DNA from 2 places in the Amorphus suaedae genome. Region 1 is predicted to be linked to the other one. Evidence: predicted binding sites of a transcription regulator. Region 1 holds the regulator's gene; the other holds the start of a gene.
What was found. Region 1 encodes LexA, which represses DNA repair genes until DNA is damaged. Its sites were predicted from a motif close to TGTTCNNNNTGTGTTCNG; they were not measured.

Region 1 (4,195 bases):
CGTTCTCAGCCCGGGCTTCCAGATGTCGTTCGCGGCGGTGATCGCGCTGGTCGCGGCATACGAATGGCAGGCGGGGCGCGAGCGCACCGGCACCGTCGACCGGAACGCCGGCCGGATGCGGCGCATCCTGCGCACGGGCGGGCTGTGGATGGGCGGCCTGGCGCTCACGTCCTTCGTGGCCGGCCTCGTCACCGCGCCGATCGGCGCGCTCCACTTCCACATGCTGGCGCCGCTCGGGCTGCTCGGAAACCTGCTGGCGATGCCGTTCGTCACCCTGCTGGTCATGCCGTTCGGGGTGGTCTCGGTGGCGCTGATGCCGCTGGGCCTCGACCCGCTGGTTTTGCCGGTGATGGGGCTCGGCCTCGACGCCGTGGTGGGGATCGCGACCTGGGTCGCGGGCCTCAGCGGAAGCGCCGGGGCGGTCGGGCGTATGCCGGCGGCGGCGGTGCTGGCGATGGCGGGCGGCCTGCTCTGGCTGGCGCTCTGGCAGGCGCGCTGGCGGGTGCTGGGGGTGGTGCCGATGGTGGCAGGCCTCGCGATCGCGCCACTGGGGTCGAGCCCGGATCTGCTCGTGTCCGACGACGGGCGCGCGGTGGCGGTCAGGGGAGCGGATGGGCGGCTCGCGATCGCCACGGCCAAGGGCGGGGCGTTCGCCGCCGCCATGTGGCTCCGCGCCGACGGCGACGCGCGCGATCCGGAGGACCCGTCGATACGCAACGGGGTGCGCTGCGACGGCCTCGGCTGCACGCTGGCGCTCGCGGGACCCGTCGGGGACGCGCGGGATATGCGATCCGGGCCTAACTCAGTGGGGAAAGGCCGTGTCGCGGCCGCGACTGCCCGGCCGCCGCCGGTCGTGGCCTTCGCCGAGGACCCGGCAGCCTTCATCGAGGATTGCGGGCGCGCCGAGATCCTGATCACCCGCCACGACGCGCCGCCGGCCTGCGACCGCCCGCGCCTCGTCGTCGACCGGGCGCTGCTGCGCCGGAGCGGGGCGATTGCGCTCACCTGGCAGGCCGACCCGCCGTTCTACCGGTTGCGGCAGGCGCGGCCGGCGGTCGCGCGGCCCTGGACGGCGACGCCGGTGGTGACGCGGTGAGCGGTCGCCCGGCGCCGAGCGGGTGCCCGGGCGCCAGCAGGCGCTAGTACTTGCGGAACAGCGCCACGAGCTTGCCCTGGATGCGGATGCGATCCGGGCCGAAGATGCGGGTCTCGTAGGCCGGGTTGGCGGCCTCCAGCGCGATCGACGCGCCCTTGCGGCGCAGGCGCTTCAGCGTCGCTTCCTCGTCGTCGACGAGGGCCACCACGATGTCGCCGCTGTCGGCGTCGTCCGAGCGCTTGATGAGCACCGTGTCGCCGTCGAGGATGCCGGCCTCGATCATCGAGTCGCCGTGGACCTCGAGCGCAAAGTGCTCGCCGCCGCCGATCAGGTCGGCCGGCACGGTGATCTGATGGCTTTCCTGCTGGATGGCCGCGATGGGCACACCGGCCGCGATCCGGCCCATGACGGGGATGCTGTGGCCGGACGAGCGGCCACTGTCGACCGGGGCCGGCGGCGGGGGCGCCTTGCCGCGCGATCCCTCGATGACCTCCGGCGAGAAGCCGCGGGAGCGGTTGGCGCCCAGCGACGGGTTCGACGATTCCGGCAGGCGGATCACTTCCAGCGCGCGTGCCCGGTTGGGCAGGCGGCGGATGAAGCCGCGTTCTTCCAGCGCGGTGATCAGCCGGTGAATGCCGGATTTCGACCTGAGGTCGAGCGCGTCCTTCATCTCGTCGAATGACGGTGGAACGCCGCTCTCCTTCAGCCGCTCGTGGATGAACATCAGAAGTTCATGTTGCTTGCGGGTCAGCATGAAATCGGCCCCACCCCTTGGGTCAGCGACGCATGACGTATGCGGTACAAATCAGGAACGAACGCTACACGTTCCATATGTGTTCTGCAATGGTTAATGTTCGGTTTGCGATACGCCGGCCCAGAGCGGGAACAGGTCGCGGCCGGATCGTGGCGGCGGTTGCGGGTTGCGCAGGCGCGCAGACGGTTGCGCGCGCCGCCGGGGGGGCGGGAGGCGCAATCTGTGCGATTCGACGCGGTGCGGGAAGCGCGAAAGTCCTGGAGGGACGACGTCGAAGCCGCCGGCCCGCTCTCAGAGACCACACGGTGAGGGTGCCGCTGGCCTGATCTGGCAGGCGCGCCTGCCGGGCGTCTGGGTGTTCGGCGGAAGGCCTAGAGCCGGAGGATCCGGCAGACGCTGCCGGCGGGGGCGGCCGGCGCGTTGGGCGGACGGACGATCAGCGCGCCGGAAGCGGCGAGCGTCGACAGCATCGAGGAATCCTGCAGGGAGAACGGATCGGCGTCCGGCAGGCCGTCGTCGCGCTCGGTGAGGCGGGCGCGGACGTAGTCCTCGCGGCCGTCGTTGGCGGGCATGTCGTGGCTCAGCCGCGCCGCCGCGTAGGCGGGGCCGGGCGCCGCGTCGCCCTGCAGCGCGCGCACCAGCGGCACCAGGAACAGCATCGCGCAGACCAGGCTGGAGACGGGGTTGCCGGGAAGGCCGAGGATGCGGATGTCGCCGAGGTGGCCGAAGATCAGCGGCTTGCCGGGCCGCATGGCGATCCGCCAGAAGCCGAGCTCCATGCCGACATCGGAGAACGCCTTGCGCACCAGGTCGTGGTCGCCGACGGAGGCGCCGCCCAGCGTGACGAGGATGTCGACGGCGCGGTCGCGGCCGTCGGAAAGGGCCGCGACGGTCGCCTCGGCGTTGTCGCGGACGATGCCGAGGTCGATGGCCTCGCCGCCGGCGGCGGTGATGAGGGCCGCGAGCGCGGGGGTGTTGGAGGCGACGATCTGGTCCGGACCGGGCTCCTCGCCGGGCGCCACCAGCTCGTCGCCGGTTGCGATGATGCCGACCTTCGGCGCGCGGCCGACCGGCAGCGTCGCGTGGTTCATGGCGGCGGCCAGCGCGACGTGGCGCACGTCGAGGCGGGTGCCGGCGGCAAGCAGTGCGTCGTCGGTCTGGAAATCGAGGCCGGCGCGGCGGATGTGGCGGCCGGGCTGGGCCGGCACCGTCACCCGGACGGTCTGCGCGTCCACCGTCTCGGTGTTTTCCTGGATGAGGATGGTGTCGGCGCCGTCCGGCACCGGGGCGCCGGTGAAGATGCGCACCGTCTCGCCGGGCGCGAGCGTGCCGGCATGGCGGCGGCCGGCGACCGAGGCGCCCACCAGCCGCAGGGTCGCGCCGGCCTCGGCCGCGTCGACGGCGCGCACGGCGTAGCCGTCCATGGCGGAGGCCGCGAAGGGCGGCTGCTGCCGGGTGGCGGCGATGTCTTGCGCCAGCACGCGACCGACGGCCTCCGCCAGCGGCGCGTGGTCGACGCCGAGCCGGGCGGCGCCGGCGAGCACGCGGGCGCGCGCCTCCAGGACGGGGAGCAGGCTCACGTGGCGGGCTCCGCGCGGTAGTCGCCCGAGCGGCCGCCGGACTTGGCGACGAGGCGGATGTCGCCGATCACCATGGAGCGCTCCACCGCCTTGGCCATGTCGTAGATGGTCAGGCAGGCGACGCTCACCGCGGTGAGGGCCTCCATCTCCACCCCGGTCTTGCCGTCGACGCCCACGGTGGCGCTGACGCGCAGGCCGGGGAGGGCCGGGTCCGCCTCGATGTCGACCTTGACCGAGGTGACGGGCAGCGGGTGGCAGAGCGGGATCAGCTCGTGGGTCCGCTTGGCCGCCATGATGCCGGCGATGCGCGCGGTGGCGAGCACGTCGCCCTTCTTCAGGTTGCCGGTGCGGATCAGCTCCAGCGTGTCGGCGCGCATGGTGACGCTGCCGGTGGCGGTGGCTTCGCGCCGGGTGGCGGATTTCTCCGACACGTCGACCATGCGGGCGGCACCGGTCTCGTCCAGGTGGGTGAGGGTGTCGCCGCCCATGTCCCGCCGCTACTCGGCCGCGAGCCGCACGCCGACGGTGGCGCCGTCGAGCAGGAAGCGGGTGGCCGTCTCGACGTCGGACTGGCGCATCAGGCTTTCGCCGACCAGGAACGCGTCGACGCCGACGGCGGTCAGCCGGGCGATGTCGGCGGGCGTCGAGATGCCGGACTCCGCGACGATCATCCGGTTGCCCGGCACGTGCGGCGCCAGCGCCTCGGTGATCTCCAGCGACGTCTCGAAGGACCTGAGGTCGCGGTTGTTGATGCCGACGACGGCG
Region 2 (4,195 bases), 150 kb from region 1:
CAGCAGGTCGCCCGTCGGAAGGTCGTCCGGCAGCAAGGCATCGTTTGCACGACGGGTCCGCCCGACCGTCCTCCCGAGCCCGGTCGGGCGGGGCGGGCGTCGTTGGTGGCGCCGCACGAGACGCTCGCAAGATCGCCCGCAAGCCTGCCAACATCGCTCGCAGGCAGGCCACTCTGCCGGATGGCATCGGCCCATCACCCGCGCGAACAGAGCCGCCGGTTCGGACGATCGGAGCGGCCAGTCACCCGTCTCGTAAAGCCGCGGCCGGGACCTCCGTTCGCCGGAAGGTAAGCCGGCAAAGCAACTCTCTTCGCCGCGAACCTGTCCGCCGGTTCCCACCCCGACGCCGCGCCCCCGGTCGCAGCCGGACGTGGACCAAAGTCATTTCTGCCGCCGCCTTCGGCGCCGGGATGATCGCGAGGAACAGCCGACCAGAATCGACCGTGAAACACATCAGGGACAATCTTATATTCCGAAATAATATTGTTATTTTTCAATAATTTATATGGTTAAATTCACGTTTACCATAAACTTGAGCGTCGGCCCGTCCGACCCCGGGGTCGGCGGGACGCGGGGGCGTCTCAGGCGGCGATCGCCATGCGCGGGCCCGCCTGCCGGTAGGCGAGTGCCTCGGCCAGATGGAGCCGGCCGACGGTCCGCGCGCCCTCCATGTCGGCGAGCGTCCGGGCGACCTTGAGGACGCGGTGGTAGCCGCGCGCCGACAGGTGCATGGCGTCGGCGGCGTCGCGAAGCAGCCGGGCGCCATCCGGGTCGGGCGCCGCGATCTCCTCGATGAGGCGGGGGCCGCACTCGGCGTTGGTGCGGGCGCTCACCCCGAGCTCGGCGAAGCGGGCCCGCTGGATGGCGCGGGCGGCGGCGACCCGGAGGGCGGCCTCGCGGGAGCCTTCGGCCGGCGACGGCATCGCCATGTCGGAGGCGGTGACGGCGGGCACGTCGATGCGGACGTCGATGCGGTCGAGGAACGGGCCGGAGAGGCGGGCCTGGTAGTCGGCCGCGCAGCGGTCGCCGCGCCGGCACTGGTGGCCGGGCTCGCCGTAGTAGCCGCAGCGGCACGGGTTCATGGCGCAGACGAGCTGGAACAGCGCGGGGTAGCTGACCCGGTGGTTGGCGCGGGCGATGACGGCGCGGGCGGTCTCCAGCGGCTCGCGCAGCGCATCCAGCACCGGCGGCGCGAACTCCGGCAGCTCGTCGAGGAAGAGTACGCCCAGATGGGCGAGCGACACCTCGCCGGGACGCGCCCGGACGCCGCCGCCGACCATCGCCGCGGTGGAGGCGGAATGATGGGGGGCGCGGAACGGCCGCCGCGCCGACAGCCGGCCCTCGCCGAGCTGGCCGGCGATCGACTGGACCATCGAGACCTCCAGCAGTTCGCGTGGCGCCAGCGGCGGCAGGATCGACGGCAGGCGCTGGGCGAGCATCGACTTGCCGGAGCCAGGCGGCCCGACCATCAGGAGGTTGTGGCCGCCGGCGGCGGCGATCTCCAGCGCGCGCTTGGCGGTCTCCTGGCCCTTCACGTCGGCGAGGTCGGGCAGGGGAGCGCCGTCCTCGCGCACCTTCGGGTCCGGCCGCGACAGCACCTGGGTGCCCTTGAAGTGGTTGGCGAGCGCGATCAGGCTGCGCGGCGCCAGGATCGCCATGTCGCCGGACGCCCACGCCGCCTCGGGCCCGCACGCCGACGGGCAGATCAGCCCCTTCGAAAGCGCGTTGGCGCCGATCGCCGCCGGGAGCACCCCGGCCACGGGCGCGATCGTGCCGTCGAGCGAGAGCTCGCCCAGGACCACGTAATCGAGCACCTGGTCGGCCGGCACGACACCCATGGCGGCCATCAGCCCGACCGCGATGGGCAGGTCGTAGTGGCTGCCTTCCTTCGGCAGGTCGGCGGGGGCGAGATTGACGGTGATGCGCTTGGGCGGCAGCGACAGGCCGGAGGCGATCAGCGCCGAGCGCACCCGCTCGCGGCTTTCCGCCACCGCCTTGTCGGGCAGGCCGACGATGGTGAAGGCGACGGTGCCCGGACCGATCTGGACCTGCACGTCCACCGGCACGGCCTCGACCCCCTGAAACGCCACCGTCGTCACGTGCGAGACCATCTGCAACCCTCCCGGCCGATCCGCAATCAAAAGTAGCGGATGGCCGAAAGTCGCGCAAGAACATTATGAGAACAACCGCGGATGGCTGGGATCGGGAGGATCGTGCCGCGCGGCCGGGATCACCTCGGATAGGCCGTCCGGCAGACGGACATGACGGTGTCGCGCAACCAGCGATGCGCCGGGTCGGCGTCCACGCGGGGATGCCACATCGCCGAGACCTTGAATTCCGGCGTGGGGACGGGGAGGTCGAAGCTTGCGAGGCCGTCGAGCGCGCCGTGGTCGGTCGTCAGGCGGTTGCCGAGGCACGAGCGGGGCACGATCGCGACGAGGTCCGAGGCGCGCGCGATCCGCATGGCGTCCGGGTAGCCGGGCACCACGACGCGGATGCGCCGCGTCAGGCCGAGTGCCGAAAGCGCGCCGTCCACCGGCTCGATGACGTCGCCCGTCCGGGATGCCACGACATGGCCGCAGGCCGCATAGCGCTCCGCCGTGACCCCGGCGCCCGTCAGCAGCGGATGCCCGGCACGCGCCACGCCGACGCGCCTGTCGTCGAGCAGGAACCGGGTGCGGATCTCCGGCGCGGCCGTTCCGAGGACGCCGATCTCCAGATCGATCAGGCCTTCCCGAAGCGGCGCCGCGTCCTTGTTCGGCTTGGGCGCGAAGCGGAGGCGGACGCCGGGCGCGGCCTCGACGACGGCGGCCACGACGGGCGTCGCCAGGAATTCCAGGAACGCTTCGCTGGCCCGCACGGTGAACGTCATTTCGAGCGAGGCGAGATCCAGCTCGGCGACCCGCGGCTGGAGGACCGCACGCGCGTCGCGCGCCAGCTCATGGACGTGGTCGCGCATCTCGGCGGCGCGCGGCGTCGGCACGAGCCCTCTGCCGGCGCGCACCAGAAGCGGGTCGCCGGTTGACGCGCGCAGCCGGGCGAGCGTCCGGCTCATGGCGGAGGTGCTCAGGCCGAGGCGGCGGGCGGCGCCCGTCACGCTTCCCTCGGCAAGCAGCGCGTCCAGCGCGACGAGCAGGTTGAGATCGACCTCGGTCATGACGGTGGCTTCCCGGGCGCGGCGCCAGGCATGGCGTTTGATGCAACTATTCTTTGCCTGCCGTGCGTCTGGCGCAAGCCGGGTGGCGACGCCTATCTCCGGCGAACCGCAGAAACGGAGACATCAGCCATGCAGACCGCAGCCGATTCCATCGCCCCCGCCGGCACAATCCTTCTTATCGGCGCGTCCCGCGGCCTGGGCCACGCCATGGCCGCAGAGTTCCTGAAGAAGGGCTGGCGCGTCGTCGGCACGGTGCGCGGCGATGCCCGCACCAGGCTGCACGACCTGGCGGATGCGTTCGAAGGCCGGGTGGAGATCGAGAAGGTCGACATCTGCGTGCCGGACCAGGTCGCTGCGCTCCGCGACCGCCTGTTGGGCAGGGCGTTCGATATCCTGTTCGTCAACGCCGGGGTCAGCAACGATCCGTCGGAAACGATCGCGGAGGTGACGACGGACGAGTTTGTGCGCGTGATGGTGACGAATGCCCTGAGCCCCATGCGGGTCATCGAGAGCCTCGAGGACACCGTCGCCGCGACCGGGCTGATCGGCGTGATGTCGTCCGGGCAGGGCAGCGTCGGCAACAACGAGACCGGCATGCGCGAGGTCTATCGGGGCAGCAAGGCGGCGCTGAACATGTTCATGCGGAGCTATGCGGCGCGCAAGGCGGCGACGGCGCGCCCGATGGTGCTGATGGCGCCCGGCTGGGTGCGCACCGATCTGGGCGGCCCGGACGGCCGGCTCAGCATCGAGGAGAGCGTGCCGAGCCTCGTCAACGTCCTGCTGTCGAAGCGCGAGAGACCGGGCCTGGACTATCTCGACTATCTCGGCCGCACGGTTCCCTGGTGAGCGGGGGCGCGGGGCTCAGTCCCCCTTGAGGAGGGCGCCGGCGATGAGATCGAACAGGCGTTCGGCGCGGGGCGCGAGCGCCCGCTGATCGCGCATCCAGGCGAGTGCCCCCAGCAGGGCGAACAGGTCCGTGCCGTCGATGTCGGCGCGGGCGTGGCCCTGTTCCTGGGCGCGGACGAGAAGGCGCGTCCC

Region 2: AB7M35_RS04530 (YifB family Mg chelatase-like AAA ATPase) is a predicted target of LexA. The motif match lies at 2,168-2,185, and genes of this name have one in related genera.

Annotation. Positions count from the first base shown of each region.
Region 1 covers NZ_JBRJIT010000001.1:1,151,764-1,155,958, reverse strand. Annotated here, with positions in the region: gene AB7M35_RS05175 (ComEC/Rec2 family competence protein) at 1-1,096, shown strand, start outside; gene lexA (transcriptional repressor LexA) at 1,140-1,850, opposite strand; gene AB7M35_RS05165 (molybdopterin molybdotransferase MoeA) at 2,222-3,430, opposite strand; gene moaC (cyclic pyranopterin monophosphate synthase MoaC) at 3,427-3,918, opposite strand; gene trpC (indole-3-glycerol phosphate synthase TrpC) at 3,928-4,195, opposite strand, start outside.
Region 2 covers NZ_JBRJIT010000001.1:1,004,392-1,008,586, reverse strand. Annotated here, with positions in the region: gene AB7M35_RS04530 (YifB family Mg chelatase-like AAA ATPase) at 582-2,111, opposite strand; gene AB7M35_RS04525 (LysR family transcriptional regulator) at 2,231-3,157, opposite strand; gene AB7M35_RS04520 (SDR family NAD(P)-dependent oxidoreductase) at 3,287-4,003, shown strand; gene AB7M35_RS04515 (TetR/AcrR family transcriptional regulator) at 4,019-4,195, opposite strand, start outside.